3 regions of the Fulvimarina fulva genome follow, and region 1 is predicted to be linked to each of the others. Evidence: predicted binding sites of a transcription regulator. Region 1 holds the regulator's gene; each other region holds the start of a gene.

Region 1 (10,552 bases):
CACCCCGCGCGGCGTTTTCGAAATGCGCTTCTTCTTCACACGGGCCATCGCCGCGGCCGATGGTGGCGACGCGCATTCGGCCGAGAGCGTCAAACTGCGGATCAAGCGGCTGATCGATGCCGAAGTCACCGGCAAGATCCTGTCCGATGACGACATCGCCGCGATCCTCAAGAAGGAGGGCGTCGATCTCGCCCGGCGTACCGTCGCGAAATATCGTGAGGCCCAGTCAATCCCGTCCTCGATCCAGCGCCGACGAGAACTCAATGCACGGCGGATGGCCTCGTAAGACTGGCGGGTCTTTTGAAATCAACGGCTTCACCGGGTCGCCGGCAGCCCGTGGTGCCGCTTGAGCCAATCACCGGGTGATAAAGCGGCCGGCCCGCCCATTCTATAGTCCGGCTATGGAGATCGGTGTTTTGCCGTCACAGCCTGAACCGAGAGAGCCGCTCACACGTTGACATCCGGGAAGGGCATTCATAGAAGGCGCAACCTTCCGAAAGGTCCCTATATTGCAGAGATGCAGGGACGGAAGAAAGCGTCTAGGGTGTCCTTGCACCAGTGGTTCGCGGGCCTTCAAAAGAGGCCTTGCGGGTGTCAGAGAACATGCGAAGAGGATAGCGTGATGGCTGTACGTGTTTCGGGCAAGCATATGGAAGTCGGCGAGGCGTTCCGAACCCGGATCGAAGACCGCTTGAACGAAGCCGTCGACAAATATTTCGACGGCAATTTTTCCGCGACGGTCGTCGTCGCCAAAGACGGAAGCCGCTATTCCTGCGATTGCGTGATCCATCTCGATACCGGCGTGGTCTTCCAGGCCCAGGGCCAGACCCACGATCCGGAATCCAGCTTCGTCGAGGCGTCCGAAAAACTCGAAAAACGCCTGCGCCGCTATAAACGCCGTCTGAAGGACCATCACGTCAATGGCGGGCACAAGACGCTCGCCTACCAGATCATGGAAGCGATCCCGGAAGAGACTGAAGAGGTCCCCGAAGATTACGCGCCGGCGATCATCGCCGAGACGACCCTCAATGTCGGCACGCGCTCGGTGGCAGATGCCGTGATGGAGCTCGACCGGCAGGACAACCCGCTCGTCCTCTTCAGAAACGCCAGCTCCGGCGACATCAACATTGTCTTCCGCCGCACCGACGGCAATGTGGGCTGGGTCGACCCCTCAACCTACGCACGCGACGCGTGAGGAACGGGCAAGGTTCTTGAACGAGCTTGCTCCTGAGAACACGAGAGGTCGTTTCCATGGAATTTCAATCGCTCATCGAGCCGGCGGCGATTCTGCCCGGTCTGAAGGCGACGTCAAAGCGTCAGGTCCTGCAGGAAATGGCGGCCAAGGCCGCTGACCTGATCGGCCGGTCAGAGAGAGAGATTCTGGAAACGATCCTCAATCGTGAAAAGCTCGGTTCGACCGGTGTCGGTAACGGCATCGCCATTCCGCACGGAAAACTCTCCGATCTCCCGCAGATCACGGGCGTTTTCGCCCGGCTGCAGAAGCCGGTCGATTTCGATGCGCTTGACGAAGAGCCAGTCGATCTCGTCTTCCTTCTGCTCGCGCCGGAAAATTCCGGCGCCGATCATTTGAAGGCCCTGTCCAAGGTCGCGCGCCTGCTGCGCGATCCGGAGACGGTATCCACCATTCGCGGGTTCCAGGACGCCGGCTCGATCTACGCGACCATGATGCGCTCGACGACACAGAACGCCGCATGACCGAGAAGCTGACCGTCCATCACCTCAACAATTCCCGCTCCCAGCGCGTGCTCTGGCTGCTTGAAGAGCTGGGGCTCGACTACGACGTCAAACATTACCAGCGCGACAGCGACATGCGAGCGCCGAAGGAATTGCGCGCGATCCATCCCCTCGGAAAATCGCCGGTCATCACGCATCAGGGCCGGACGATCGCGGAAACCGGTGCGATTATCGAATATATCCTGTCCTTGAAGCCGGATCACGGCATGATGCCGCCCGAGAACACGGCGGATTTCTGGCAGGCCAGGCACTTCCTACATTATGCGGAAGGCTCGGCCATGCCACCGCTCTTCCTCATGCTCGTCTTGAACATGATCCCCAAGCGCGCGCCGTTTTTTGTCAAATCCATGCTGTCGATGGCGCTGGAGCAGGTGGACAAATCCCTCGTCGCACCGGAAATCCGCAGGCATCTCGATCACTGGGAGAGCGCCATCGGGACAAGCGGCTGGTTCGCTGGCCCGGGCATCAGCGTCGCCGATATCATGATGAGCTTCCCCGTCGAGGCCGCCGGCAAGCGCTTCGGTTACGAGGACCGGCCGAAACTCCGCGACTTCCTCACGCGCATCCACGAGCGCCCCGCCTATCGCCAGGCCCTGAAGCGCGGCGGCCCCTACGAGTACGCCTGATCAAACGGAATTCGAAGCGAAGTTCAGCAAACGACGCCGGTCAGCGCCGCCGCTCCTTCGAGGGGTCTGAATAGAACGCGCGTTTTGCCTCATACATCGCGTCGTCGGCGCGCTGGGTCGCTTCTTCCAGCCGTTCTCCGTCACGGGCCGTCGCGAGCCCCATCGAGAAGGAAAGCGTCGATCCGCTATAAAACTGGTTGTTGATGTCGACCAGTTCCTCGATTTCGGCGATCAGATGGCGGCCCTCCGGCTCTCCGGCCGCCGGCATCAAAATGATGAACTCGTCCCCGCCGACACGCGATACCTGATACGGAGGCTTCACCGTCTCCCGCAGCACTTCGCCCGCCCGGCGCAGAAGCGAATCGCCCGCCGCGTGACCAAGAGTGTCGTTGATGTTCTTGAGGCCGTTCAGGTCGGCAACGATCACCGTGACGGGCGCTACGCGGCGGCGTTCCAGCCTGTTCAGCTCGTCGTCGAAGAAGGAGCGATTGTGCAGCTTGGTGAGAATGTCATGCTTGCCAAGATATTCGAGATAGGTCTCTGCCTTCTTTCGCGCGGTGATATCGGTCAGCGCCACCTGGACGAGAGACCAGTCGTCTTCATGGCCCGGAAACACAGAGAACTGCATGTGAAGATGAAGTGTCTCCCCTTCGAGCGTATAGTTCACGACCTCACGGGACTGGAACAGCACGCCGTTCCACAATTCGATGAGCTGCTCCTTGAAATGCGGACGCATGTCGTCGCGAAAGACGTCCGCCAATCGCGAGAGGAGAACGCTCTTGTCCTCGGCAGCGAACATCTTGATGGTGTGCCGGTTCACGTCCAGCACGTGGATCTCGCTGAGGCAGCGATCGATGAACTCGGGATGCACGTCGAGAAAGGTGCGAAAATCCTCAACGCCGCGCTGACGGACATCGTCGATCAGCTCCCTGATGCCGCTGAAGTCCTCGACCCAGAGCGAAATCGGCGAATGTTCGAAGAGCCCGCGCGCAAAGCTCTCGCTCCGTTCGAGCTGCCGCAGAGCGACCTCGCGCTCGGTCACGTCCTCGGTCGAGACGAGCACGCGGCTCCAGTCGCCATCGTAGCCGGGTACGATGCGACCCTTCACCTGCACGTCCAGCCGCCGGCCGCTCAACGTATAGTTGACGCCCTGGCTCTCGAAGCCTCCGTGTCCATCCCAGAGCTGGATCAGCTCGGTGATATGCGTCTTGAACATGTCGCCCGAGAAAACGGTCGAGAGATTGGCCTGCAGGTGCTGAAGGTCATCCGCCTCGAAGACTTCGAGTGTCTTGCCGTTGACGGCGACGAGACGGATCGAGCCAGCTGCTTCCTGTGACACCTCGGGATGTTTTTTCAGGTGGTCGCTCAGCGACACGACGCCTTCACGCCGGCAACGATCGAGGACATCTTTGACACCGCTGAAGTCTTGCAGCCACAGCGGAACAGGCACAAGATCGAAGACCGCACCGGCGATATCGCTCGCCTCCCCTTTCAGGGCCCACTCGATGTCATCCGCGAACACGGTTTCTCCAAGCGAAGTCTTGCTCATCGATCATCCCCTCGCATCCCGGCGCTCAACCTCCTAGTCAGCACAGAAAAGGACGCGATCGAAAATCGCGCCACACCCCGCGTACATCTTCTGCCATACTTCTTATCAGGGACTTGCACTTAAGATGGTTGCTGACGGAATTTTCGGCAGATTTGCACACGATCTGGTGAGAATCAAAACTTCAGTTACGAAAGAGCGGCTCCGATGATCCCCAACATTCTCTCTATCGCAGGCTCGGACCCCTCCGGCGGCGCGGGCATCCAGGCGGATATCAAGGCGATCTCGGCCAATGGCGGCTACGCGATGGCGGCGATCACCGCCCTCACCGCGCAAAACACCAAGGGTGTTCGCGGTTTCACGATCGTCCCGCCCGACATGATCAGGGCGCAGATCGAGGCGATCCGCGACGATATCCGCATCGATGCCATCAAGATCGGCATGCTCGGTGATCCGGAGACGGTGCGCACCGTTGCCGGCCTCCTTAAGACGATCGATGCGCCGGTCGTTCTCGATCCGGTGATGGTTGCGAAAGGCGGCGACAGGCTGCTCGCCGAAGAGGCGGTCGCGGCGCTGCGCGAACTGCTTCTGCCGCGCGCGGCAATCCTGACGCCGAACCTTCCCGAAGCGGGCGATCTTCTCAGCCAGGAGCCTGCGGACGACATCGAAAGCATGCGCGCCCAGGGCGAGGCGCTTCTTGCCCTTGGCTGCAAGGCTGTGATGATGAAGGGCGGGCATCTGGCCGGCGATACGGATGCGACCGACCTTTTCGTCACCGCGAATGGGGCGCTCGAACTGAGCGCGCCGCGTACCGAGACGCGGAACACCCACGGCACCGGCTGCACGCTATCCTCGGCTCTCGCGACAGGGCTCGGCTTCAGGCTTTCCCCGATCGAAGCGGCCCAGCGGGCGAAAGCCTATATCGGGGCAGCCATTGCCGGCGCGGACACGCTATCGGTCGGCGAAGGCCAGGGGCCTGTGCATCATTTTCACGGCTTGGGGATCGGCACCGCCTGACCGATCACACGAGCAGCGCTTCGAGCGCGGTCTCGATCCGCCTGCGTTCGGCAAAACCGAGGGGAAGCAGCGGACGTGGAAGTTCTGCTTTGCCGAGATCGAGACTATCGAGCAGCGCATACATGACGCGCAGACTGCCATAGGCTTTGAAAGCCTCCCAGAGCCCGGAGAATGCCCCGTCGAGCCATTGAGCTTCCGATGCCCGGCCCGAACGTGCCGCTGCCGCAAGGCGCACGGCCAGATCCGGCATCATGCCCGCGATGACGGAGTAAAACCCATCGGCGCCGGCAAGAAGGGCCGGCGCCATCGTCCAGTCCGCGCTGTAGCCGATCGCCAATCCCGTCCGCGACCGCAATTTGGCGATCTCGCCGCCGAAATCACCGTCGGACGGTGGTGGCCGTTTCACCGCGACGATCCGATCGACCTTCGAAAGGCGTTCGAGAAGACCGTGGCTGAAGGCAAAACGGGTGGTGCTCGGATTGTCGTAGATGCAGAGGTCGAGGGCCGTCGAACCCACGACAGTGCGAAAGTGCTGGTAGACCTCTTCCTCGGTCAGCGGCGTGTAGGAGACCGGCGCCATCAGCAGGGCATCCGCGCCCGCTTCCTCCGCATCGCGCGCAAGGGCCTGGGCTTCGTCGGTTCTCAGCGCACCGACGCCGACGATGAGCGGCAGACGGCCGTTCACACATTCGGCGGCCGCACGAACCGCCCGGCGGCGCTCGGCGCGGCTCAGATAGGCATAGGTGCCGGTGCTGCCGAGAAGGCCGATGGAGTCGGCGCCCGCGCGGCAGATACGCTCGACGAGATGTCCGAGGAGTTCCGTATCGACACGGCCCTCGCGATCCGCCGGTGTGATCGGAAAGGCGGACAGCCCGTGAAACGGTGAGGCAACGGTCATTCGGCGAACTCCATCGGAACAAGGGGAAAGCCGCGCGCCGACGCTCGCCCTGCAATCAGGCGATAGCATGCAAGGCAATCCGCCAGGCATGACGTTTGGCGATTGGCCTATGACCTTTGGTGATGAACGGGGAGACAGGGCGCGCCGAACGAGCGCGCTACCCTGCCTCCTTCAGTCTCGCGCGCGATGGCGCGGCTTTGCTGGCGAGAAACTGCTCGTCGAGCGCATAGCCCGCTCCGCGCACGGTCCGGATCGGGTCGCGGTCACGCGCCCGGTTGATCGCCTTTCGCAAGCGGCCGACATGAACGTCGACGGTTCGCTCGTCGACATAGATGTCTCGGCCCCAGACCCCGTCGAGCAGCTGCTCGCGGGTGAAGACACGGCCGGGCGACTGCATGAAGAATTCGAGCAGCTTGAATTCGGTCGGCCCAAGCTTCAGCTCGCGGCCCGAACGGCGCACCCGGTGGGACGTACGGTCGAGTTCGAGATCGCCCGCGGACAGGACGCTCGCCACTTTTTCGGGGCTTGCGCGGCGCATCATCGCCTTCACACGCGCGGTGAACTCGCGCATGGAAAAGGGCTTGACGATATAGTCGTCCGCGCCGACCGAAAGCCCCTGAACGCGCTCGCTCTCCTCGCCGCGCGCCGTCAGCATGATGACGGGCAGCTGTGCCGTCTCGGGGCGCTGGCGCAACCGACGGCAGATCTCGACGCCGGAAAGGCCCGGCAGCATCCAGTCGAGGACCAGAAGGTCGGGCGCTTCCTCCTTGAGGCGCAGATCCGCCTCGTCGCCGCGCGCGATGACCTCGACGTCGTAGCCTTCGGCCTCGAGGTTGTAGCGCAGGAGAACGCCAAGGGCCTCCTCGTCTTCGACGACGGTTACACGCAGGCTCATCCCGCTGCACCTTCCACAGCTTCCTCGATGCTTTTCTGGGTCACGGTCGCCGACCGGTCTCCCTTCGGACGGTTCACGTCCATCTCTTCGCCCGTCTTGATGTAGAAAATCGTCTCGGCAATGTTGGTTGCGTGATCGCCGATGCGCTCGATGTTTTTCGCGCTGAAGAGCAGATGGGTGCAGGCGGTGATGTTGCGCGGATCTTCCATCATATAGGTCAGGAGTTCGCGGAAGATCGAGGTATAGACGGCGTCGATCTCTTCGTCGTTGTCACGCACCGTGATGGCGCGTTCGTGGTCGCGCTCTCCATAGGCGTCGAGCACATCCTTCAGCTGATCCACCGCAAGCTCCGACAGATGCTCGATGCCGCGCACGAGCTGGTTCGGCTGGGCGTGGTGGTGAACGGCGAGTACGCGCTTGGCGATATTCTTGGCGAGGTCGCCGATGCGTTCGAGATCGTTCGAGATGCGGATCGCACCGACAATCTCGCGCAGGTCGATCGCCATGGGCTGGCGCTTGGCGATGGTCATGATCGCCCTCTCGTCGACCTCGCGCTGCGCCGCATCGAGGATCACGTCGTCGGCGATGACCGACTGGGCGAGCGCGGTATCGCCGCGCACGAGGGCCGAGACGGCCTGTTCGAGCATCCGCTCGGCCTGCCCGCCCATCTCGGATATGCGGCGGACGATGAATTTCAGCTCGTCCTCGTAGGACGTTACGATATGCGAAGCCATCTTGACCTCCCTCAAAAGATTGGGCGTTTGGCCCCATGATACGAAATCCGTTTGATCGCTTCGCGATGACGGATTTGAAGACGCTCACGCGCCGCTTGGGGCTTCGATACCGTCCCCGGCTTGATCGGCCGGATACGGTATGAGAGCGAATGCGATCCGCCGGGATCGGCACTTCGCCCTTAGCCTTTGTTCCGCCGCATGATGTGATCCGAAACGTCATGACACGTTTCGCCATCCTGCTTTGGCAGGCCCGGCACGTGCAGGACCCGCCAAGCAGCGGCTCGATCAGCCGAAGCGACCGGTGATGTAGTCCTGGGTGCGCTTGTCATCGGGATTGGAGAACATCTTCTCCGTATCGCCGAATTCCGCCAGATCACCGAGATGGAACATCGCCGTCACCTGGCTGACGCGCGCCGCCTGCTGCATGGAGTGGGTGACGATGACGATCGTGTAGTTCTGCTTGAGCTCGTCGATCAGCTCCTCGACCGTCGCGGTCGCGATCGGATCGAGCGCCGAGCACGGCTCGTCCATGAGGATCACCTCCGGCGAGACCGCGATCGCACGGGCAATGCAGAGGCGCTGCTGCTGGCCGCCTGAAAGCCCGGTGCCGGGTTCGTCGAGACGATCCTTCACTTCCTTGTAGAGGCCGGCGCGCTTGAGGCTCGTATGGACGATCTCCTCGAGTTCGTCCTTGTTCTTGGCCAGTCCGTGAATCTTCGGACCGTAGGCGACATTCTCCCAGATCGACTTGGGGAAGGGGTTCGGCTTCTGGAACACCATTCCGACCCGCGCGCGAAGCTCGACCACGTCGAGATCGGGATCGTAGATGTCCTCTCCGTCGAGCAGAAGCGTCCCGCCGACCTTGGCGATATCGATCGTGTCGTTCATCCGGTTGAGGCAGCGAAGATAGGTAGACTTGCCGCAGCCCGATGGTCCGATCAGGGCCGTGACCTGGCGCTCCCTGATATCGAGCGAGATGCCATTCAGGGCCTGCTTCTGCCCGTAATGGACCGTCACGTCCTTGGTTACCATCTTCATTTTCTTGTCTTCCGACACGGCAGGTCCTTTTTCGAAAGTCGCTCTCGACATATCCATCATGGTCTTAGTCCCTTTCTGAGCCTACCAGCGGCGTTCGAAACGGCGGCGAAGGAAGATCGCCGTCAGGTTCATCAGGGCAAGGAAGCCCAGTAATATCATGATCGCGCCGGAGGTTCTCTCCTGGAAGGCGCGTTCGGCTTCGTTCGCCCACATGTAGATCTGCACCGGGAGGGCAGTCGCCGGGTCGAGGGGCGTTTCAGGATAGTCTGCGACGAAGGCAACCATGCCGATGAGAAGCAGCGGCGCGGTTTCGCCAAGGGCCTGGGCAAGGCCGATGATCGTACCGGTCAGGATGCCGGGAGCCGCGAGCGGCAGAACGTGCTGGAACACGGTCTGGGTCTTCGAGGCACCGAGGCCGAGGGCGGCCCAGCGGATCGAGGGCGGAACGGCGCGAAGCGCCGCGCGGGTCGCGATGATGATCGTCGGCAGGGTCATCAGCGTCAGCACCAGTCCGCCGACGAGCGCGGCCGAGCGCGGCAGGCCGAACCAGTTGATGAAGACAGCAAGCCCCAGGATACCGAAGACGATCGAGGGCACGGCCGCGAGATTGTTGATGTTCACCTCGATGAGGTCGGTGAACTTGTTCTTCGGCGCGAACTCCTCGAGGTAGATCGAGGCCGCGACCCCGATCGGGAGGGCGAGAACCAACACGATCAGCATCATGTAGGCGGAGCCAATGATGGCGACACCGACGCCTGCCGTTTCAGCGCGCGAGGACGCGCCGTTGGTGAACAGGCCCCAGTTGAAGTTCTGCTCGATGGCGCCCATCTGCTCCAGCCGTTCGATATATTCGAGCTGAAGATCGCTGATGGGACGGCGGCTTTCGTCGACCGACAGGTCGTAGGACCCCTTGAGCGCGCTATCGAGTTCGGAGCTGGCGTAGAGCCAGACATCCTCGGTCGTGCCGATAATCGCCAGGTTGTTGAGCACCATGGAGCGCAGTTCGGTCCGCACGCCCTGGGAGATCAGGCCGTTGGCCGCGCTCACGGCCTTTTTGTCCTCCGGATCGATATCGAGAAGCTTGATGAGGCCGTCCCGGGCAAGCTGCGGATAGTTCGCCATCATCAGCTTGGTCTGATTCTGCGCGCCGTCCTGCGGGGAGCCGAGAACCTGTTCGGAGAAGGTGATCGGCACCCGGATCTCGGTCTGCCAGAACGCCGTATAGCCCTTGGAGACCACGCTCCACAAAAGAATGAGGAGGAAGGTGATGCCCAGGCCGATGGCGATGATTCCATAGGCCTTGAAGCGGCGTTCCGCAGCGTAGCGCTTCTTGATGCCGATGTCGCGGCGGCCCGAAGCGGCCCCGGAGCGAGCGGGCGTGTCATTGGCGGTCGCGTCGGTCATTCGTACTGTTCCTTGTACTTCCGCACGATGTAAAGCGCGTAGACGTTGAGGCAGAGCGTAATCACGAAGAGCGTGATCCCGAGCGCGAAGGCCACCAGCGTCTGGGGAGAGGTGAATTCGAGATCGCCCGTCAGCTGCTGCACGATCTTCACCGTGATGGTGGTCATCGCCTCGAACGGATTGAGCGACAGGTTTGCAGCGACACCGGCCGCGAGGACGACGATCATCGTCTCGCCGATCGCTCGCGAGGCGGTGAGAAGGAGCGCCGAGACGATGCCCGGCAGCGCCGCCGGCAGCACCACGCGTTTGATGGTCTCGGAGCGCGTCGCCCCAAGCCCGAGTGAGCCGTCACGCAGCGATCCCGGCACGGAGGTGATGATATCGTCCGACAGGGAAGAGACGAACGGGATCAGCATGATGCCCATGACGCAGCCTGCCGTCAGCACACTCTGCGCCTGAATGAAGGCTGAATAATCGCCGGTCAGGAGACCGGAAATCTGGGCGGAGAGATCGCGGAAGAACGGGCCGACCGTGACGAGGGCGAAGAAGCCGTAGACGATGGTCGGGATACCGGCGAGGACTTCGAGCAGCGGCTTTGCGACCGACCGAACCTTGTTGTTTGCATATTCGGCCATGTAG
Region 2 (10,552 bases), on a different contig from region 1:
TGTCGATGCGGCGCCGTCCGCGTTTCCGGGTGGCAAATCGGCCGTTCCATCCTCCTCATCGTCGAGAGGAACGCCAAACGCTTCGGGTGGCACGTCCGGCTCGGCATCGGGGGCCGGCCTCACCATGGGGCCTTCTTCACCGGACCCCGGCGGAAGTGGCACCTCAGGCATCGCGCCGGGTGCACCGTCGTCGGGATTGATGATCGACGGATTACGGGTCTCCTGGGCACCACCCGTCGTCGGCGTAAGGCCGAGCGCGGTCGTGAGAAGGAGAATCGAGGGCAAACGAAAAACGGCTTTCATGAGCCCGAGACTATCGACCTCATGAAAGCCGTCAAACTGAAAATACCGTGAGACGCACCGATTGACGATGCGCCTCAGCCGATTTTCAACACGCGCATATCAGCCCTGACGAGCCTTGAAGCGCGGGTTCTGCTTGTTGATGATGTAGATACGGCCCTTGCGGCGCACCATGCGGTTTTCGCGGTGGCGGGATTTGAGGGCCTTCAGCGAGTTCTTGATCTTCATAGCGGTCTCCCGGTCGTCTCTTTAGCGACGGGATCGAATTCGCTTGCCGTCGCGCAAACAAAAAACGCGCCGTTAGACGCGTTCGTCCATTCAGATGTGTTGACAGCGATTTATCCAGCGTCAGCCGGAATGTCAACGCCGCCGGTGTATTCCGGCGGCAATGGATGACATCTTCACGACAGTCTCTTGAGCCGCGTGAAGTGCCCCATCTTCCGTCCGGGCCTGACATCGATCTTGCCGTAATGGTGCAGAACGACATCGCTTTCTCCGGCGAGCGTCTCAATCCGCCTGATCTCGTCGCCGATCAGGTTTTCCATCACGCAATCGGAGTGCCGCATCGGATCACCGAGCGTGAGACCGGTAATGGCGCGAATATGCTGCTCGAACTGCGAGATCGCGCAGGCCGCTTCCGTCCAGTGCCCCGAATTGTGGACCCGAGGCGCGAGCTCGTTGACGAGGATGGTTCCGTCGGCGCGCACGAAGAATTCGACGCCGATGACGCCTACATAATTGAGCTTTTCGAGAATGGTCCGGCCAGTCTCCACCATCCGCTCGGCCACGAGCGGCGTGACCCGGCCCGGAACGGTAGAGCGCCTCAGGATGCCGAGACCGTGCTCGTTGTCGGCCGGATCGTAACAGGCGACGCTTCCATCCTTGCCCCGTGCCGCGATCAGCGAGGCCTCGTATGCGAAGGGCACCTTGCCTTCGAGAATCGACGGTTTCGAGCCGAGGCTCTCATAGGCGTCGGCGACCGGCCCTTCCTTGCGGATGCTGGCCTGCCCCTTGCCGTCATACCCGAAGCGACGGGTCTTCAGGATGCAGTCGGTGCCGATGTCGATCAGCGCGTGGCCGAGTTCTTCCACACTGTCGATCGCGCGCCAGGGCGCCGTTTCAACGCCGATCCCGTTGAGGAAGGCCTTCTCCACCACGCGGTCCTGCGCGACCTCCAGCGCCTCGGGCGGTGGAAAGAGATCGGCTTCGACGATCGCCTGCCGGGCCGGGCCGACGGGCACGTTCTCGAACTCGTAGGTGACGACATCGGAATGACTGGTCAGCTGGGCAAGTGCGCGAAGATCGTCATAGGCCGCGACGATCGTCTCGTTCGCCACCTGGAAGGCCGGCGATTCCTTGTTCGGATCGAGCACCAGCGTGCGATATCCGAGGCGCGCTGCGGCCATGGCAAGCATCCGGCCAAGCTGGCCGCCGCCAAGAATACCGATGGTTGAACCGGGAGGCAGCGCGCTCATCGCACGGGCTCCTCGTCGACGGGCTGTTCCGTGACGCGCTCGCTCTGGGCTTTGCGATAGGCATCGAGCCGGGATGCGATTCCGTCGTCGCCGAGCGCGAGGACGCTTGCCGCCATCAGCGCCGCATTGACCGCGCCGGCGCGACCGATCGCGAGTGTGCCCACCGGAATGCCCGCCGGCATCTGCACGATGGAAAGCAGGCTGTCCTGACCCCTCAGGGCCTTCGACTCGATCGGTACGCCGAAGACGGGAAGGGGGGTCATGGAGGCCGTCATGCCGGGCAGGTGGGCGGCGCCGCCTGCGCCTGCGATCACCACATGATAGCCATTCGCTTTCGCGCCTTTCGCGAACTCATAGAGCCGGTCGGGCGTGCGATGGGCCGAGACGATCTTCGCCTCGAAGGGGATTTCGAGCTCGGTCAGCGTATCGGCGGCGTTCTTCATGATGGGCCAGTCGGACTGGCTGCCCATGATGATGGCGACGCGCGGCGAAAAGATCCGGTCGGTCATGCGATAATGTCCGGTATGATCTGGTCTTCGAGTTCCTGAAGGCGGTCCTTGATGAGGAGCTTTTTCTTCTTCATGCGCTGGATCCGCAACTTGTCGCAGCCAAAGGCTTCCATCGCCTCGATCGCGGCATCGAAATCGGCATGCTCCTGGCGAAGCTTTGCGGTCTGCATCCGCAGCAAAGCCTGTTCCTGGTCCGCCATCGCGTCCCCTTCTCGTTCTTTGGCGCAAACGCGAATCGTTCGCGAAAACGTGTTCGCGTCAAATCTGGCGGCTGTTTAGCAAAACCCCGACATTATCGATAGCGGGCGCGAAACCGTTTGCAAAGGAACAGCGACGGAACCGTTCGACAGCAAGACGGTTTTGTGACACGCTTTAACTGTTCTGCCCGGATGGGTTCTGGCCTGCCGGGCTCCCAACGGAAGGAGATTCTGATGTCCTTGGAAAACCATATCGCGAAGCTTGAACAGCGCCACTCGGTGCTCGACAACGAGTTGGTCGCCGCGATGACGACCCAACCCTCGAAAAGCGATGCGGAAATCAAGGAAATGAAGCTCAGGAAACTTCAGTTGAAGGATCAGATCGAGCGGCTGCGCGGCGGGTTGCAGTAAGACCGCGCAAGGTCCGGGAGGAGCCGGATTACTTGAATTGAAACGAGGAAAGGCCGCGGCATCGTCCGCGGCCTTTTCCTTTGACGTCCTTTGGGCCGAAAACCGGGTTAGCTATTTCGGGACAAGAACCGTATCGACGACCTGGATGACCCCATTCGACTGATTGACGTCGGCAATCGTCACTTTCCCGGCCGTACCGGACTCATCGAAGATCCAGACATCGCCGTTCTTGATCATGGCAGTCAGCGCGTCGCCGCTCGCCGTCTCCATGTTGTACTTGCCGCCATTGCTCTCGATGTTCTGCCGAAGGTCCGCTTCGGACATCTTGCCGGGCACCACATGGGCCGTCAGAACCTTCGTCAGCTGATCCTTGTTTTCCGGCTTCAGAAGCGTATCGACCGTGCCGGCGGGCAACTTGTCGAAGGCCGCATTGACCGGCGCGAACACCGTAAACGGGCCTTCGCCGGATAGCGTCTCGACGAGACCGGCTGCTTTCACCGCGGCCACCAGCGTCGTGTGATCCTTCGAATTGACCGCATTCTCGACGAGGTTCTTATCGGCATACATGGGCGCGCCGCCGACCATCGGATTATCACCGCCTTTCATGTTCGAGGACATGGCGCCGTCTGCATTCGAGCCGCTCGACATGGCGCTGTCGCTCGAGTTTGCCATCTGGTCTCCGCCTTCGGAAGCGGAGGAAGACGAGCTATCCGAGGCCTGTTTGCCGCTGTCGTCTGCTGGCAGAAGCACGGTGTCGATGACGTGGATGACGCCGTTGGACTGCTTCACGTCGGGTATCGTCACCGTCGCGACATTCCCCTGACCGTCCTCGATCTTGACCTCGCCGTTTTCGACCTTGGCCGTGAACGTGCAACCGCCGACGGTTTTCACCGGATGGGCGCCGCCGTCGTCGCTCACCATGCCCTGAATGTCGCTCGCCATCGCGTTTGCTGCGACGACGTGGCAGGTGAGGATCTTGGCGAGTTGATCCTTGTTTTCCGGCTTCAGGAGGTTCTCGACCGTGCCGTCGGGAAGTTTGTCGAAAGCGGCATTGGTGGGGGCGAAGACGGTGAACGGGCCTTCGCTGGACAGGGTATCGACGAGACCTGCTGCCTTCACTGCGGCGACAAGGGTCGTATGGTCGGCCGAGTTGACCGCGTTTTCGATGATATTGCGGCTCGCGGGCATTTCCGCTCCGCCGACCATCGGATTGGCCTGGGCATATGCGATCGGCGCGGCGCTCAGGCTGAGCGCGGCGGCCAGAATGGCTGTCGTCATCATGAGTTTCATTATTGCCTCCCGTAAACCTCTGGGCACTCGCTTTTCGATGCCCGGTAGCGAATTTACGAAGGCGTGGTCCTCGCGGATGTGTGAAAGTCTTGTGACACCTATAACGAAACGGTGAACCGGACGATCGTCGGACAACAACGCAAGCCGATCAGACAGAAAAGCCGGTCCGTTACGTCAGAACGGCGCTGACCCCGTCATAGACAAGCTTCAGCCCGACCGGCACCAGAAGGCCATAGACGATCCGGTAGAACAGCTCCGGCTCGATCCGCTTGACCAGCCAGACGCCGAAAAGCGTCGCGACCGGGGCTAGGGGAAGAAGGACCAGCGAGGTCAGGACGTTTTCGTGGGAGAACTGGCCGAGCGCATAATAGGGGATCAGTTTCACCGCATTGGCGACGGCAAAGAAGACGACGGCCGTTCCCGCATAAACCGTCGGTGCCAGACGTAGCGGGACGACATAGACCTGAAACAGCGGGCCGCCGGCGTGGGCGACGAAGCTGCCATAGCCCGCGCCCATGCCCCAAAACCAGGCGCGGCCCCGGCTCTCCCGTGCGCGTTCGATCATATGGCGGGTGCGGAACCACCAGTTGGCGACGAACCACAGCGACAAAAGCCCGATCACGATGCGGATCGCACCGGGCGGCGCATAGGCCGAGGTGAGGTAGCCGATGGCGATTCCGATGATCGAGGCGGGCAGCAGGTGAACGAGCACGGATTTGGAGACATTGCCGCGCCAGGCATAGAGCGCGATCACGTCCATCAAGAGCAGGATGGGCAGAAGGATGCCGGCGGCAGCTGCGGGCGCGATGGCGAGCGCCATCAAAGGCACGCCGATCAGCGCCAGCGTGCCGCCGAACCCGCCTTTCGACAGTCCGATGAGAAAGACCGCTGGAATAGCGGCACAGTAGAACCAGGGATCTGTGATCATGAGGGCCGGCGGAACGAGATGGATCGATCGCCGCGCTATCACCGATCCGGCTGAAGGGCGAGGCGAGAAGAAGATGGTTCTCGCGTCAGAAGACACGAAAAATATTCAATCGGCTGCCGTAGTGCCGGGTATCTCGACACGTGCTTGCGATCCAGAGCTGAACGTAAGTGCAGAGTGAAGGGTGATGCCCGCTTTTCTTCCGGCCAAGCTTGCCATACACGGATATTTTCATGCACCGTTCCGATGTCGAAAACTGCGTAAAGTGGGTTGACGCTGATGTCTGACGAGATCGATGCGATAAGGGAACGCTATTCTACCGCTCAGACCTTTAAGTTCGGCGACAGTCGCAGCCTGTGCATGCATCTTCTGTCGTTGGTACGTTCCGGGAGGAAGACGGCAACCTGTAGCGCGCTTCGAGATATTCAAATCGGGGAACCAATGCCTGCCATTGGGCGACGGGACATTGCTTTGGATTGGGACGGGGCTCCTGCCTTGGTGATCGAGACAACTGAATTGATCCAGTGCCGATTCTCCGAGGTGACGGAGCCTATGGCTCTTGCCGAAGGCGAGAATGAAAGCCTTGACGAATGGCGCACGGGGCATCGTCGCTACCTCGAGCGCAATGGCGGGTTTTCTCCAGATATGCAAATCCTGTGGGAGCGGTTCATTCTTATTGAAAATCTGAGCTGAACAAACGCTCCCTTAGAGATGAGCAATTGCTCGCGATATTTTGAAGAATTAACGGTCCCGTTCTCCATGCGCGAGAGTGATGAAGCTCGACGCCTTTCTACACCGTCAGAAAATCGAAGATCAGCCGGGGCAGGCCAGCCGTTTCGAGGAAAGGAGGATGGCCCTGGCCCTCGACAAGATGAAGCCGGCAATCGGGATGCCGTGCGACCATTTCGTCGGCCGTCGTTCCTGTCAGAATGTCCGAATTCTCGCCCCGCAACACGAGAAGCGGTTTGTCCTTCAGGAGGTCGAACAGCTCCCAGAATTCCGGGAGCGGTTTGCCCGCTTCCAGCGCATCGAGCGTTCTCAACAGCTTCGGATCATAGTCGGAGACGAAGACACCGTCCCGCTCCACGACTGTCGCGCGCGCCTGACGCTCGAAATCGGGCCGTCCCAGCGCCGGAAAGGTCGGGCCGAACAGCGCCTCGATCGCGTCGGCGGCTTGGTCGAGGCTCTCATAGGCCTTTGCGGCCTGAAGATAGTCGCGGATGGTGATGAGGCCGTCCACCTCGATGCGCGGTCCGGCATCGTTAAAGACGACCCGGCCGATTCTGTCCGGCGCCGTCGCCGCGATCAGATGCGTTACGATGACACCACGCGACGTGCCGATGAAATCGGCCGATTTCACGCCGAGATGATCAAGACCTGCGAGGACATCCTTGGCTTCCTCTGCGGCGTTGTAAGCCTCGGCTTGGGCTGCGGCGTCGGACAGTCCGCGCCCGCGATAATCGAAAGCGATCACCGTTCTCTCCGGATCGAGATCGCGGATTGCATGGGCGAACGCGGTGAAGTCGCGGCTGTTGCGGGTCAGGCCCGGCAGACAGGCGATCGGCCGAACAGCGGTCTCCGCTCCTTCGAACACCCGCATTGCGAGGGTCAGCCTGTCCCGTTCGTAGGTGACGATCCGCCCATCGTCTGGTTTTGCGTCTTCACCGGTCATCGAATGGTCTCCCGACATTTTCAGCCTTTTCCATCGCTTTGAAAGCGATAGCTGCTTGTTTCCGGTTGTGGGTCAGCTAGGCTGCGCAAAAACACAAGAGGAAACATCATGAACGCGCCTTGGCTCCAGCATTATCAAGAGGGTGTGCCTCGCGAACTGCCGCCGCACAGCTACGAGTCCCTCGCCGATCTTCTGGACGAGGCTTTCAAGAAGCATGGCGATGTCACCGCCTACAGCCTGATGGGGTCGGAGATGAACTTCTCCGAACTCGACGAGAAGTCCCGCCATTTCGCGGCTTATCTCCAGTCGATCGGCCTGAAGAAGGGGGATCGAATCGCGTTGATGATGCCGAACGTGTTCGCCTATCCTGTCGCTGTCGCCGGCGCGCTCCGGGCGGGGCTGACCGTCGTGAACACGAACCCGCTTTATACCCCGAAGGAGTTGACGCATCAGCTGAAGGACGCCGGTGCGAGAGCGATCGTCGTTCTTGAAAATATGGCGAAGACCGTTGAGACCTGTAAGGCGCAGACGCCGCTGGAGCATGTCATCGTGACCACGATCGGCGATCTGCAATCGACCGTGAAGCGCTTCGTCACCAATCTCGTCGTCCGGAAGATCAAGAAGATGGTGCCGGACTACGATCTACCGGATGCGATTTCCTTCATAGATGCGCTGAAAAAGGGCGGGGCGGCGACATTCAAGCCGATGCCCGGAAAGATCGATGACGTCGCGGTTCTTCAGTATACCGGAGGCACGACCGGCGTTTCCAAGGGCGCGGCGCTGACCCACGGCAACATCATCTCGAACGTGCTTCAGGTCGAACTCTGGTTCAAGCCGGCGCTCACCCAGATCAAGCCCGGCGATACGGTGACCATGGTCTGTGCGCTGCCGCTCTACCACATCTTCGGATTTACCGTGAACATGATGCTGTGCATGCGCATGGGCGGCAGCAATATCTTGATACCCAACCCGCGCGATCTGCCGGCCTTGTTGAAGGCGTTGAAGGGCAAGACCTTCCATACCTTCCCGGGTGTCAATACGCTTTTCGGCGCGATCGCCCGGCACAAGGATGCCAAGTCCGTCGACTGGTCGCCGCTCCTTCTGTCCGTCGGCGGCGGCATGGCGGTTCAGAAGAAGACCGCCGAAATGTGGGAAGAGTTGACCGGCAACTCGATCTGCGAAGGCTACGGCCTGTCCGAAACCTCGCCGGTCGCATCCGCGAACCATACGTTCGGCACGAAGTATACCGGTACGGTCGGTCTTCCGTTGCCGGGAACGGAGATGGCGATCCTCTCCGAGGATGGCGAGAAGCTGCCTCAGGGCGATGAGGGCGAGATCGCGGTCAAGGGACCGCAGGTCATGGCGGGCTACTGGGAACGTCCCGACGAGACGGCGAAGGTGATGACGGCGGACGGCTTCTTCCGCACCGGCGATATCGGCGTGATGGACGAGAACGGCTGGTTCCGCATCGTCGATCGCAAGAAGGACATGATCAACGTCTCCGGTTTTAACGTCTATCCAAACGAGATCGAGGATGTCGTAGCGTCGATGCCCGGTATCGTGGAGGCTGCGGCGGTTGCAATTCCCGACGAAAACTCGGGTGAAGCGGTCAAGCTCGTCGTCGTGAGGGAAGATCCGACAATCGACGAGGAGGCGGTCAAGGCTTACTGCCGGGAAAACCTCACCGGCTACAAACGTCCGCGTGTCGTGGAATTCCGCGACGAACTGCCCAAGACCAATGTCGGCAAGGTGCTTCGGCGCGAATTGCGGGGCTGAGCGGCCCTCGGGTTTCTGGCGACGGACTTTTGAAAAGCATTGCTTTTGAAGTCCGTCGGTTGCCCAGGCGTCACGGCCGTCTCCATGAAAACCATCATCGCAACGCGAAACCAGTTTCGTTTCAAGGCTCCGTCGGTGTCGGCGGCGCGCCACAGTGGTGACCGACACTTCAAGATGTTGGGCCAGTCCACATCGGTTGCTGTCTGTCACTGGGTATGGCGAAAGGCGGGAATAGGCGGAAATATCCGGGATTTCGCGAAAGGCCCTGAGAATGCGGGGTTTTTCGAGGCACGGAGTGAAATGTTCACTGCAGGTCTTTGACACTCGATTTGGCGATACGGCCGGCTGCTGCGCCGAAAGTGAGATTGTCGAACATCTTCGGAAATCAGCTTTTAGCGTGAAGCACGAAGGGGCGCGCTAACCCATGCGCGACGACCCTTTGAGAGTTTAAAGGCGGCATCTAGAAAGCCGATCAACCGGCTCGGAGACCAGAGCTAAAACCAAACTCAAGTTGCGCCAATCTCGCATCTTGCGGCGATAAGCTCAGAAAGCCCGGAAATCTGGGAGTAGATGGCGTTCGAGTGGGGCTTTCGAGGGCATTGAAGTTGCGCCGCACCCGGCGCGGCTTCTGTCGCTGTTGTGCGAGCGCGTGTGAAACAGAATACAGCAATTCTGTTTGAAAACAGCTCTCAAGAAGGCTGTTTACGGAATGGCGATTGGTTTGGCCTTGCCTTAAGATTGTCAGAGACCATTCGGTTGAGGCAAAGGCGGGAGATATTCCATGCTGACAAGAATGTACGCACCGGCGAATATCGTTGCCGTTAGGCTCGTTGGGACCACGACCGCAAACGACATGGAAAGCGTTTCAAAACTTTTCGATACGGCTTTCCAGCACTACGACGTGGTCGGCGTTGTGGTTGATATTTCGCGGTTCCAAGGCGCTTCATTTCAGGCTTTGTTGATAGAGGACAGTTTGCGCCAAAAACTCGAAATGAAATCGCTGTCGATCGGACGCGTGGCTTTCATTGTCGATGAAGACGATACTCAGAAACTCGACGCATTGCGTGATTTTGCGACAGCTGAATCGTCTGTCCGCGTGTTCTTCTCAGATCAGGAGTTTTACGCAGTTGATTGGACTACGGGTCCTTCCGAGGAACATCATGCTGCAAACGATCTTACCGAACACCGATTAGTCTTCGATTTCCTTTTCAAGCCCGATCGCTTTCCGGTGGAAATTAGCTCGTTCGTCCAGGACTGACCCCGGCAGTTCTCTGTTCGGTTTTGAAGCAGAATTGATAATTCTGTTTCGGATTGAAGTGACGATCGAGATCGCCAGAAAACGGGTGGGTTGTTTGAAAACCACCGTCTATTTGGAGCGCTCCGTTGTCAGGAGTGTGGAGTGCTTCAATGCATCTTCTAGAAAACAAAGTTGCTATTATTACAGGGGCGAGTTCCGGCATAGGCCGAGCTACGGCCAAGTTATTTGCCAGCGAAGGGGCGCGTATCATCCTCAATGCGCGTCGGATTGAACTGCTCGACGAAGTCGCCGCCGAGATTCAAGCGGATGGCGGAGAAATCGCCGTTATCGCCGGCGATGTGGCGCAGGAGGAAACGCATCAAGCCTGCGTCGAAGCGGCGGAGGAAACATTCGGCGCCCTAGACATCGCCTTCAACAATGCTGGCACAGTTGGCGCAATGCGTCCTCTCGCCGAGCTGACATCCGAAGAGTGGGATACCGTCCTCAGGACCAATCTAACCGCAGCCTTTCTTGGTGCAAAGGCGCAGATACCGGCTCTATTGAGACGTGGCGGCGGTTCATTAGTGTTCACAAGCAGTTTCGTTGGCAGCAGCGTCGGCTTGCCAGGCATGGCTGCCTACGGCACCGCAAAAGCTGGGCTCACGAGCCTAGCAAAGGGTATCACTGCCGACTATGGCTCGAAGGGCATTCGTGCCAACGCCCTTATGCCAGGCGGTACGGCCACAGCAATGGCTGGCGA
Region 3 (10,552 bases), on a different contig from region 1:
CAGCCCTCGCGGGCAAGGCGGAGGAGGTGCTCTTCGGTTTCGATCCCCTCCGCGACCACCGAGGCTTTCAGGCCGCGCGACATGGCGATCACCGATGATATGACGTGCCAGGCCTTTTCCTCGGTCGACTGGACGAAGCTCTTGTCGATCTTGATCGTGTCGAAGTTGAAGCGGGTGAGATAGCTGAGCGAGGAATAGCCCGTGCCGAAATCATCGAGGGCGAAGCGCAGGCCGAGTGCGCGCAACTCGCCGAGAATGCGCAGGGCGCGCCGGTCATCGTCGATGAGGACGCCCTCGGTGATCTCGATTTCAAGGCGCGCGGGATCGAGGCCGGAGGCCTTCAGATTGCGCTGGATCATGGGCACGAGGTTGGGATCGAGGAACTGGCGCGGGCTGACATTGACGCTGATCGCGGTATCGGTGAGCTCCTCGCTCGCGATGCGGCAGGCCTCCGCGAAGACCCATTCTCCGAGCTCGACGATCTGGCCCGAGGCTTCCGCGATGGGGATGAAATCGGCGGGCGAGACGAAGCTGTCGCCGCGCCGCCAGCGCAGGAGAGCCTCATAGGAGGCAATGCGCCCGGCCTTCAGATCGACGCGCGGCTGGACGTAGAGTTCGAAGTCGCCGCGCTCGATGGCCTGGGCGAGATCGGTCTCCAGCTCCTGACGCATGCGCTGGGCCTGGCCCATCTTCTCCTCGAATAGTTTGAACCCGTTGCGGCCCTCGTCCTTCACCGCATAAAGCGCGAGGTCCGCGTTCTGCAGCAAGGTTTCGGCCGTCACGCCGTCACGCGGGAAAACGGTGACGCCGATGCTGGCACGGGGCTGGATGATCGCGCCCGTGGGCAGGGTGAGGGGCTGCGAAATCGCGGCGAGCGCCCGGTGGGCGAGATCGGCCGTCTGGGCCGGAAAGCTGAGGCCCGTCTGGATGATGGCGAATTCGTCGCCGCCGAGGCGGGCGACGGTATCGCCCTTGCGCACGCAGGTTTTCAGGCGCTCGGCGACGGCGACGAGCACGGCATCGCCTGAAGGGTGGCCGTGGATGTCGTTGATGTCCTTGAACTTGTCGATGTCGACGAGGAGCAGCGCGGATGCCGTGAGGCCGTCCGGGTCGCCGAGCGCCTCCCCGAGGCGGCGATTGAAGAGTTCGCGGTTCGGCAGGTCCGTCAGCGTGTCGTGAAGGGCGAGGTGGAAGATGCGCTCACGCGCCGCGATCTTCTCGCTGAGGTCGAGAATGCTGACGATCGAAACCTGGCGACCTTCGAAATGGGTGGTGCGGACACGCACCTCGACGGAAACCGAACGGCCGTCATCGGCACGAAGCGTCGTTTCGGACGAGGTGCCATCGGACGCTTCGAGCCACTCGCCGAGACGGTCGAGCCCGTTGGTTTGCGCGAGCTGTTCCACCGTCCGCCCGGACAGGGCTTCGGAATTGGCGCCAAACAGCGCCTCGGCGGCGGGATTGACGCGGCGAACGCGCCCCTCGTGGAACAGCAGGATCGTCTCGGCGGTGATCTCGCCGAGGGCTGCGAACCGTTCGGCCTCGTGGCGGTTGCGGGCCGTTTCGGAGAGCTTGCGGCGTTCAGATTCCGACTTCTGAAGCCGGTCCATGAGGGCGTTGAGGCGGCGGGCGAGATCCTCCGAATCGTCGCCGGCCTGAACCGGGACGCGGAGCGCTTTGTCCGACACCGACCGGGTGAGGGAATCGAGCGCGAATTCGAGATTGCCGGTGCCGAGGCGCACGCCATGCTCGCTTTCGTTGAGACCGAGCGCCTCGTCGGCCGCAGAGACGCGAACCCGCATGAGACCGTCGACGAGCAGGATGAGGATGAGCCCGCAGCCGAAGGCCCAGACGAAGTTGAGGCCGACGCCGGCGGCCTGGATGTAAAACTGGTCGAGGCGCGATCCGGCCGGAAGCAAGGCTTCGGGAGCGACGAAAACGAGCCCGATCGTTCCAACGACACCCGCCACACCGTGGGCGCCCACGGCCCCCACGGCATCGTCGAGCTGGAAGTGCTTTTCGATCGTGCGGTTGGCAAGATTTGCAGCCGAGCCGCCCAGCGCACCAAGGAGGAGGGCTCCGTCCGGCCCGACGAGGTGACAGCCGGCGGTGATCGCGACGAGACCGCCGATCATGCCGTTGATCGCGCGGTCGGGCCTGAGTGCGCCGCGCCACCAGGCGGTGCCGTAGCTGACGACGCCGCCGGCTGCTCCGGCAAGGATCGTGTTGAGAATGATGCCCGGCACTTCCGGCGATGCCGCGAGGGTGGAGCCGCCGTTGAAACCGATCCAGCCGACAAAGAGTATGAGCGCGCCGGCGGAGGACAGCACCGTGCTGTGGCACCCGAAGCGAACCGGACAGTCTCCCTCGAAGCGGCCGGCGCGCGCACCGAGAACGATGATCGAGGCCAGCGCCATCCAGCCGCCGGTGGCATGAACGACGGTCGAGCCGGCGAAGTCCACGAAGCCTGCATTGGCGAGGAAGGCGCCGGGGGAGTCTCCGAGGGCCGCACCCCAGGCCCAATGGGCAAAGACCGGATAGATGACGCCGGCAAGAATGACGCAGAGAAGGATATAGGCGCGCAGGCCCATGCGCTCCGCGACGGCGCCGGAGATGATCGTCGCCGCGGTGCCGCAGAACATCACCTGGAAGATGAAGAAAGCGATGTCTTTCGGCGCAATGGCGTTGAGGAAGATGAGGCCCTTGTCCCAGCCGACATAGCCGTTGGGATAGGACATGCCGAAGGCCAGCATATAGCCGATGCCCGCGAAGGCCATGGTCGCAAAGGCGATGTCGAGAAGGTTCTTCTGTGCGACGCTGACGGCGTTCTTGGTGCGCACGGAGCCAGCTTCGATCATCATGAAGCCGGTCTGCATGAAGAGGACGAGCGATGCCGCAATGAGGACCCAAGTGGTGTCGAGAGCGGTGGCCAGACCGATGAGGCGCGCGTCGACGCCTCCGCCCGCGATCTCTCCGGCCTGGGCATGGGCTGTATCGGCAATGAAGACCAGCGCGACCGATGGGGCGAGAACCGGGACGGCGTTTCGCATCGAATGCTCCTCGTAACAGATGCAAATTATTTCGATACCTTCAAGTTTTCGTAAATTGCCGCGAAAGTTCGCTCTGCCTCCTGAAAGGCAGATTGCTCGTGGTGCCTGCAATGCAATCGCTCTGCGAGATGGAGCGCCGAACGGGATCCGCGAATCCGGGGTTCGGCGGGTGCGGCGCAGCATTTTCCGTCATCCACCTGTCATGAGAGGTTTATAACGGTTCCAGACAGGCCGAGGCGCCGACCGCCCGTGCGGAAAGGGCCGCATGGCGCGATGTGTGTTTCGCCGCGCCCAGCCTGCAGATTTCTTCCACCATAAGGGGCCACCTCAATGAACGAGCACGTGACACCGAAAGCCAATTTCAAGACAAGCCAGCTGGAAGAGGCCGACGGACCGGGCCTCAACCCGACGTCCAACGCGACCATGGGCGAGATTATCGCCAAGCGCTTCTCCCGCCGCTCCTTCCTGCAAGGCTCCATGGCCGCGACGGCGATTGCGGCGACCGTTTCTCCGATGGCTCTGATGGCCGCGGACGAAGCCCATGCCCAGACGAAGGCGATGCCGTTCTCCTTCGACGAAGTCACGGCTGGCGTCGACGCCGATCATCATGTGGCGAACGGCTATGACGCGGACGTTCTTCTGCGTTGGGGCGACAAGATCTTCGCCGATGCGCCGGAATTCGATCCGAAGAACCAGACGCCGGAAGCCCAGGAAAAGCAGTTCGGCTACAATAACGACTTCGTCGGCTATATTCCGATCGACGGTTCGTCCGAGCACGGCTATCTCGTGGTCAATCACGAATATACGAACGAACATTTGATGTTCCCCGGCATCGTGACGGTAAAGGGTGGCGCGCAGGCGGCAGCCGCAGGCGACGTCGCACCGGACGATGAAACGGCCGGGGCGAGCGAACCGACCTCGACAGAGGCCGCGTTGACGCCTCCGGAACCTGCAGAACTCGTCGTCGCGCCGGCCGACCAAAAGCGTGTCGACATCGAAATGGCCGCCCATGGCGGCACGATCATCGAGATCCGCAAGGAAAACGGCAAGTGGCAGCCGGTCCTCGATGGTGCGAACAACCGTCGTATCACGTCGAAGACGGAGATGGAGCTGAGCGGCCCAGCCGCCGGCAGCGACCGCCTTAAGACCAACGCAGACTCGACCGGCACCAAGGTGTTCGGCACGCTCAACAACTGTGCTGGCGGCGTCACGCCCTGGAACACCTACATCATGGCCGAGGAGAACTTCCACGGCTACTTCATCGGCGAACTGCCTGAGGGTCATCGCGAGGCCGAGAACTACAAGCGCTACGGCGTTCCGGATGGCTCCTACGAATGGGGCAACTTTCACGACCGGTTCGACATTTCCAAGGAGCCGAACGAGCCTAACCGCTTCGGCTGGGTGGTCGAGGTCGACGTCGAGAACCCAAACTCCACGCCGAAGAAGCGCACGGCTCTCGGTCGCTTCAAGCATGAAGGCGCAGAAAGCATCGTCGCGCCGGACGGCCGTGTCGTCTTCTATCTCGGCGATGACGAACGTTTCGACTATGTCTACAAGTTCGTGACCGCCGGCAAATACAACCCGGACGATCGCGCCGCCAATATGGACCTTCTCGACGACGGCACGCTCTATGTCGCCAAGTTCGATGAAGACGGCGGCGTCGAATGGATGCCGCTGACGTTCGGCGAAGGCCCGCTGACGGCCGAAAACGGCTTCGAAAGCCAGGCCGACGTTCTCATTGAAACGCGCAAGGCCGCCGATCTGCTCGGCGCAACGCCGATGGATCGTCCCGAGGATATCGAGCCGAACGGTTCGAACGGCCGCGTTTACGTCATGCTGACGAACAACACGAAGCGTGAAGAGGCGAACGCCGCCAATCCGCGCCTCGACAACGCGTTCGGCCACATCGTCGAAATCGCCGAAGAGGGCGGGGACTTCGCGGCGACCAAGGGAACCTGGGAAATTCTCGTCAAGTGCGGTGATCCTTCCATCGCGGATGTGGGGGCCACCTTCTCGACCGAGACGACGGATAACGGCTGGTTCGGCATGCCCGATAACTGCGCCGTCGATAGCGACGGTCGGCTCTGGATCTCGACTGACGGCAACTCGGCGGACAAGACCGGTCGCACGGATGGCCTCTGGGCCATGGAGACCGAGGGCGAAGGCCGGGGCACCTCGAAGCTCTTCTACCGCGTGCCAGTGGGCGCCGAGATGTGCGGACCGCGCCCCACGCCGGATCTCGCGACCTTCTTCGTCGCCGTCCAGCATCCGGGCGATGGCGGCGAGGAATGGGAAGGCTTCGGCCGTCCGTCCTATTACGAAGATCCCTCGACCCGCTGGCCCGACTTCAAGGACGACATGCCGGTTCGTCCGTCCGTTGTCGCGATCACCAAGCAGGGTGGCGGCAAGATCGCCTCGTCCTGATCCGGACCATCCGAGCGTGAATGAAGGGCGCGCTCCGAGGCAGGAGCGTGCCCTTTCACTTGGCGGGTCGGCGAAGCGTGATGGCGTGCCTGCCCGATCGGTATCGACTGACTGCGGGGCCTTCGCGTGATGCGGGAGCCGGGATCAGAGTGACGCGATCCGATCGTTCATCGCGGACTGATGAACGACGATGCGGGCGTGATGGGGTACGCGTTCGTAAAGATCGATGACATCCTGATTGACGAGGCGGACGCAGCCCGATGAATTCGCGCCGCCGATCGTCCACCATTCCGGGGTGCCGTGAAGGCGGTAGAGCGTGTCCTTGCCGTTCTTGAAAATGTAGAGCGCGCGGGCCCCGAGCGGATTGTCTATGCCGGGCGCCATGCCGCCGTTCTCGACGGAATAGATTTCCAGCGAGGGTTTACGGTCGATCATTTCCCGCGGCGGTTTCCAGCGCGGCCAATGCTGTCGCCAATGGATGATGCCTTCGCCGCCCCATTCAAAGCCGGCCCTTCCGATGCCGACGCCGTAGCGCATCGCCATGCCGTCCGCTTCCACGAGGTACAGATATCGGTTCGGCGTATCGACGACGACGGTGCCTTCGGGCTCTCCGGTCGGGTTCGCAACGCGCTGGCGATAAAAGCGCGGCTCCATCTTCCAGTAGGGGATCGCGGGGAGCTTGTGACCATCATCGACCAGCGCCGCGTATCGGGCGTCGAGTTCGTCGGTGCGAAGGGCTGTTTCGAGCGGATCGACGGGCGAGCCACGGGCGGCATTGCCGGCGGATTGCGGTGCGGCTGCGACAGGTGCCGCGATCTGCCGGCCGGGTGTCGTGCAGCCCGCAAGCCCTGCGGCGGCCCCGGTCAACAGGAATGACCGGCGCGAAATGAGGGAGCGGATGGTCGTCATGGATCGCCTCTGTGCCGTCACCTTTTGGATGCGACTTGAGAAGAGCACTCGCTCGCATTATGAGCAACGGCAATCGGGGTATGGTATCCATAACCATCAGGAATGATGATGGATGTAACATCGGCACTCAGGGCTTTTACGCGGACGATCGAGCGCGGGTCGATGACCGGCGCGGCGGAGGATCTCGGCGTGAGCCAGCCGGCCATCTCGAAGCATCTGGCCAATCTGGAACGCCATGTTCAGGCCCGGTTGCTGGAGCGCTCGCCGCGCCATGTCCGCGCGACAGCTGCCGGCCAGGCGCTTTACGAGGCGACAAGGCACGGGCTGGCGGCGATCGATGCGGCGATGGAAGGCATTCGCGTCGAAACCGGGGCGATCGAGGGGTCGTTGCGCATTCACGCTCAAAATTGCATCGGTGGGAAGGTTATCCATCCGATCGTGATGGCGTTTCAGCGTGATCATCCGCAGGTCTCGGTCGATCTCGTGCTCGAGAACCGGGCGATCGATCTCGTCTACGACAATTTCGATATGGCGATCCGCTATTCACGACCTGTGAATCAGGACGTCGTGATCCGCAAGCTGGGGACGGTCGAGCGCGTGTTGGTGGCGAGCCCCGCCTTTCTCGACCGGTTTGGCGGGATCGAACGGCCCGAACAGCTTGCGACGATGCAACTCGTGACCACGGCGCAGGTGATTTCCTCGCGCAAGACCCTGACGCTGATGCGGGACGGCGTTCAGCACGAGATCCCGGTGACACCGTTCATTCATACGAACGATGCGAATGTGATCCTGAACACGCTGCTCGAAGGTCATGCCTGCGGGCCGATCCAGACGCTGTTCGCGCGCGAGGCGCTGATGGACGGGCGTCTGGTGCGAATCCTGCCGGACTTCTCCGTGAAATCTGCGGAGATGGTGCTGGCCTATCCCTCGGTGCGCTTCATGCGGCCGGTGGTGCGTGCCTTTGCCGACCGACTGGTACAAGAGTTGAAGTTGGTGGAGGGTGTCGCCTGGCGCCGATGATGTAGAGCCGCACGCAGTATTTCGGCACCACCTGATGCCGGACGCCTGCCTTCAGGGGATGGTTCGCTCGAAGCAACAGGACCGCACTTTCTCGCCCCATGCTGGTGTCGCCGGCCTTCAGCCCGTCATCGAAGTCGGAGAGGTCGAATGGGTCTGAGCCTCACGCTGCTCCGCGAAGCGATCACGTTCGCGCCGGAGCATTTCCAAGACGATATCGGCGTAGAAGATCACCTGACGCTTACCTCGCGTCTTGCCGTGACGCAGCGCCTCGTCGGCTTTCTTCAAGAGAATATCGGGAGTGTCGCCGTCTTGCGGTGCAAGGGAAATTCCGATGGTTGCGCCGACGCAGACAGTGTCCGCACCGCCAAGGGAGATGGGCCTTTCGACAGACTCGATGATCGATTGTCCGATCGCCGCGATCTTTATCGGATCGAATTTGCTTTTCAGAAGGAGAATGAACTCGTCTCCTCCCAAGCGCACGGCGACTTCATTCTCGGCGGCAAAGGTGGAAAGCCGTGCGCCGATCTCTTTCAGCACATCATCTCCGACCTGATGGCCATGAACATCATTGATCTGTTTGAACCCGTCGAGATCGAGATAGAGAAGACAGAGGGTGTCGTCGGACGTGTTTTTCCCGCTCAGATCCGACGGCTCGAAGAAGTCATTGAGGAGGGCTCGGTTTCCAAGACCCGTTAGGCTGTCATGGGTCGCCCGATACTGGCTGACGCGGAGCCTATGAGCACTGGCCTTGGCGGTTTTTGCGAAATAGCGCATCAGGACAATGAAGACGGTGAACAGCACCGCCCAGATCGGTATGGCAGTTTTCAGCAATGTCGTCCCCGGCGTCGCGCCATCCCAGGTCAGGTGCCCGAGCGTCTTTCCATTTGCGAGGATCAAAGGGATCGACGTGCCGTTTCGCACGTCGTTGTCGAGGCTTTCGCTTCGCATGCGCAGGTCGGGGAGAAGATAGGTTTGTCCGATTTCGCTCAAGGTCGACGCATCCAGCGTCTGAGCGAAGATCAGAAGATAATAGTCTTTTCGGGGCTCTGGAAGTTCCGCAGTTGGCGTAATCGGCGCGATGGCGGTGACGACGGGCGCGCCATTGTCGGAAAGGAGCGCTGAAGCCGTTTTTTCTGAATCGCCGCTTCGGTATTTTGAGATGAGGTCGTCGACCCCGCCCTTGAGGATCGTCCGTAGATCGGCATCCGTGCGCACACCCCCGACATTGGCATAAATCGTTTCTCTGTCCGGAGTGATGATTGCCGAAACATTGAAATGATTGTTCTCGAAGACCCAATGGCCGATATTCTCATCGGCCCAGGCGTAATCCCTTTCGACCACAAACTTTTGAAACACGTCCTCCCAGGTTGAATAGTCCCAGGCGAGGTCTTCGATTTGCTTCCCACGAACGGTGAGCGCCGAGCTGGCGAGTTGCGCCTCGCGCTTTTGAGCACTTGTTGTCTGATACTGGCTCAAGAGAAGGATCGTGACAAAAAAGACGCCGAGAAGCATGAACATCAGCGCACCGATGCGCGAGAGGGCATCGTTGATGCTCTGCTCAGGATTTCTGGTGCGTGGCGAGTTCTTGGTCATGACTCGCGTTGTAGGAGAATTTCTTGAAGAATTCGTAGGCGAGCATCCTTGCTGATGTTGCGGTTTTCGCCCGATTTTCACCGGTGAGCCGTGGCTGCGCGCCGCAGTTGATGCCGTCCACTTTCCGGCCAACTCATCCGTGAAAGATGCGTAAGGGACGGCATATGGGACGATACCTGATCTACGGTGGCAATAGTGGGACCCGTTCGGCCATCGCGAGGCGGCTTACCAAGGCTGACTACGATCTGGCTCTTGCGGGCCGCAACGAAGCGGTGCCGAAACATATCGGTGGCGATGGTAAAGGCACTTCCAACGGCGTCCTGGGGGATTGATCCGATATGACAACCCTGCGTTTCGTTCTCGGCGATCAGCTGAGCCGCGATCTTTCGTCCCTCAAGGATATGAAAGGCGGCGATATCGTCTTCATGTGCGAGGTGGCGGACGAGGCGAATTACGTGCGCCATCACCAGCGCAAGATCGCCTTTCTGTTCTCGGCCATGCGGCACTTCGCGGACGACCTCAGGGATCGCGATGTGACGGTGGACTACATCACGCTCGACGATGACGAGAACACTGGCTCGTTCACGGATGAGCTGAAACGGGCGGTGAAGCGTCATGAGCCGGATCGCGTCGTCGTGACCGAGCCGGGGGAATGGCGCGTTCTTGAGATGATGAAGGACTGGCGGGAAGAGCTTGGCTGCGAGGTCGAGATCCGGCCCGACGACCGGTTTATCTGCGACCACGAGACTTTCGATGCCTGGGCCGAAGGCAACAAGGAGTTGCGGCAGGAGTATTTCTACCGCGAAATGCGCAAGTCCACCGGCTACCTGATGGAGGGCGACGAACCGGCCGGCGGCAAGTGGAATTACGACCACTCCAACCGGGAGCCCCTGAAGGAACGGATCACCGCGCCGGAGCGGCCGACCTACAGCGTGGATGAGACGACCGAGGCGGTGCTCGATCTTGTGGCGAGGCGCTTCGGCAATCACTTCGGGACGCTCGAAAATTTCGACTATCCGGTCACGCGCCGACAGGCCTTGCATTATCTGCGCTGGTTTCTGGACGAGGCGCTGCCCGATTTCGGCACCTATCAGGACGCGATGCGTGAGGGCGCGCCGCTCTTGTTCCACTCCCATCTTTCAGCCCTGATCAATTGCGGCCTGCTCGACCCGCGCGAGGTCTGCGATCGGGCCGAAGACGCCTATCGGGAGGGACACGCCCCCATCAATGCCGTGGAGGGATTTATCCGCCAGATCATCGGCTGGCGCGAGTTCATTCGCGGTGTCTACTGGAACCAGATGCCGGACTATGCCTCGTCCAACAAGCTGAACGCCCAGCGCAAGCTGCCGGATTTCTTCTGGACCGGCGAGACCGAGCTGAACTGTCTAAAGCAGTCGTTCAAGGAGGTGCGTGAGAGCGCCTACAACCATCATATCCAGCGGCTGATGGTGATCGGCAATTTCTGCCTGCTCTGCGGCTTCGATCCGCGCGAGGTGCAGGAATGGTATCTCGTGGTCTATCACGACGCCTATGAGTGGGTGGAAATGCCGAATGTG

Evidence for each region. The regulator PhoB, encoded in region 1, activates phosphate uptake and scavenging genes when phosphate is short. The targets are predictions, from matches to a motif close to TGTCATNNANCTGTCAT.
Region 2: the regulator PhoB is predicted to act here: its motif matches at 2,636-2,652, upstream of ABDX79_RS08380 (YdcH family protein).
Region 3: the regulator PhoB is predicted to act here: its motif matches at 3,238-3,254, upstream of ABDX79_RS00015 (PhoX family protein).

Annotation. Positions count from the first base shown of each region.
Region 1 covers NZ_JBDJAC010000006.1:221,929-232,480, reverse strand. Annotated here, with positions in the region: gene rpoN (RNA polymerase factor sigma-54) at 1-286, shown strand, start outside; gene hpf (ribosome hibernation-promoting factor, HPF/YfiA family) at 623-1,195, shown strand; gene ptsN (PTS IIA-like nitrogen regulatory protein PtsN) at 1,252-1,716, shown strand; gene ABDX79_RS10800 (glutathione S-transferase family protein) at 1,713-2,381, shown strand; gene ABDX79_RS10795 (sensor domain-containing diguanylate cyclase) at 2,422-3,930, opposite strand; gene thiD (bifunctional hydroxymethylpyrimidine kinase/phosphomethylpyrimidine kinase) at 4,135-4,944, shown strand; gene ABDX79_RS10785 (dihydrodipicolinate synthase family protein) at 4,949-5,842, opposite strand; gene phoB (phosphate regulon transcriptional regulator PhoB) at 6,000-6,737, opposite strand; gene phoU (phosphate signaling complex protein PhoU) at 6,734-7,471, opposite strand; gene pstB (phosphate ABC transporter ATP-binding protein PstB) at 7,757-8,509, opposite strand; gene pstA (phosphate ABC transporter permease PstA) at 8,591-9,913, opposite strand; gene pstC (phosphate ABC transporter permease subunit PstC) at 9,910-10,552, opposite strand, start outside.
Region 2 covers NZ_JBDJAC010000004.1:283,193-293,744, forward strand. Annotated here, with positions in the region: gene ABDX79_RS08355 (tetratricopeptide repeat protein) at 1-285, opposite strand, end outside; gene ykgO (type B 50S ribosomal protein L36) at 403-528, opposite strand; gene ABDX79_RS08365 (5-(carboxyamino)imidazole ribonucleotide synthase) at 702-1,775, opposite strand; gene purE (5-(carboxyamino)imidazole ribonucleotide mutase) at 1,772-2,284, opposite strand; gene ABDX79_RS08375 (YdcH family protein) at 2,281-2,484, opposite strand; gene ABDX79_RS08380 (YdcH family protein) at 2,716-2,892, shown strand; gene ABDX79_RS08385 (fasciclin domain-containing protein) at 3,004-3,540, opposite strand; partial or broken gene ABDX79_RS08390 (fasciclin domain-containing protein) at 3,631-4,182, opposite strand; gene ABDX79_RS08395 (sulfite exporter TauE/SafE family protein) at 4,352-5,110, opposite strand; gene ABDX79_RS08400 (ASCH domain-containing protein) at 5,387-5,800, shown strand; gene ABDX79_RS08405 (alpha/beta fold hydrolase) at 5,898-6,779, opposite strand; gene ABDX79_RS08410 (AMP-binding protein) at 6,888-8,555, shown strand; gene ABDX79_RS08415 (STAS/SEC14 domain-containing protein) at 9,337-9,813, shown strand; gene ABDX79_RS08420 (SDR family oxidoreductase) at 9,963-10,552, shown strand, end outside.
Region 3 covers NZ_JBDJAC010000001.1:843-11,394, forward strand. Annotated here, with positions in the region: gene ABDX79_RS00010 (EAL domain-containing protein) at 1-3,050, opposite strand, end outside; gene ABDX79_RS00015 (PhoX family protein) at 3,381-5,474, shown strand; gene ABDX79_RS00020 (L,D-transpeptidase) at 5,619-6,383, opposite strand; gene ABDX79_RS00025 (LysR family transcriptional regulator) at 6,486-7,403, shown strand; gene ABDX79_RS00030 (diguanylate cyclase domain-containing protein) at 7,521-8,996, opposite strand; gene ABDX79_RS00035 (cryptochrome/photolyase family protein) at 9,335-10,552, shown strand, end outside.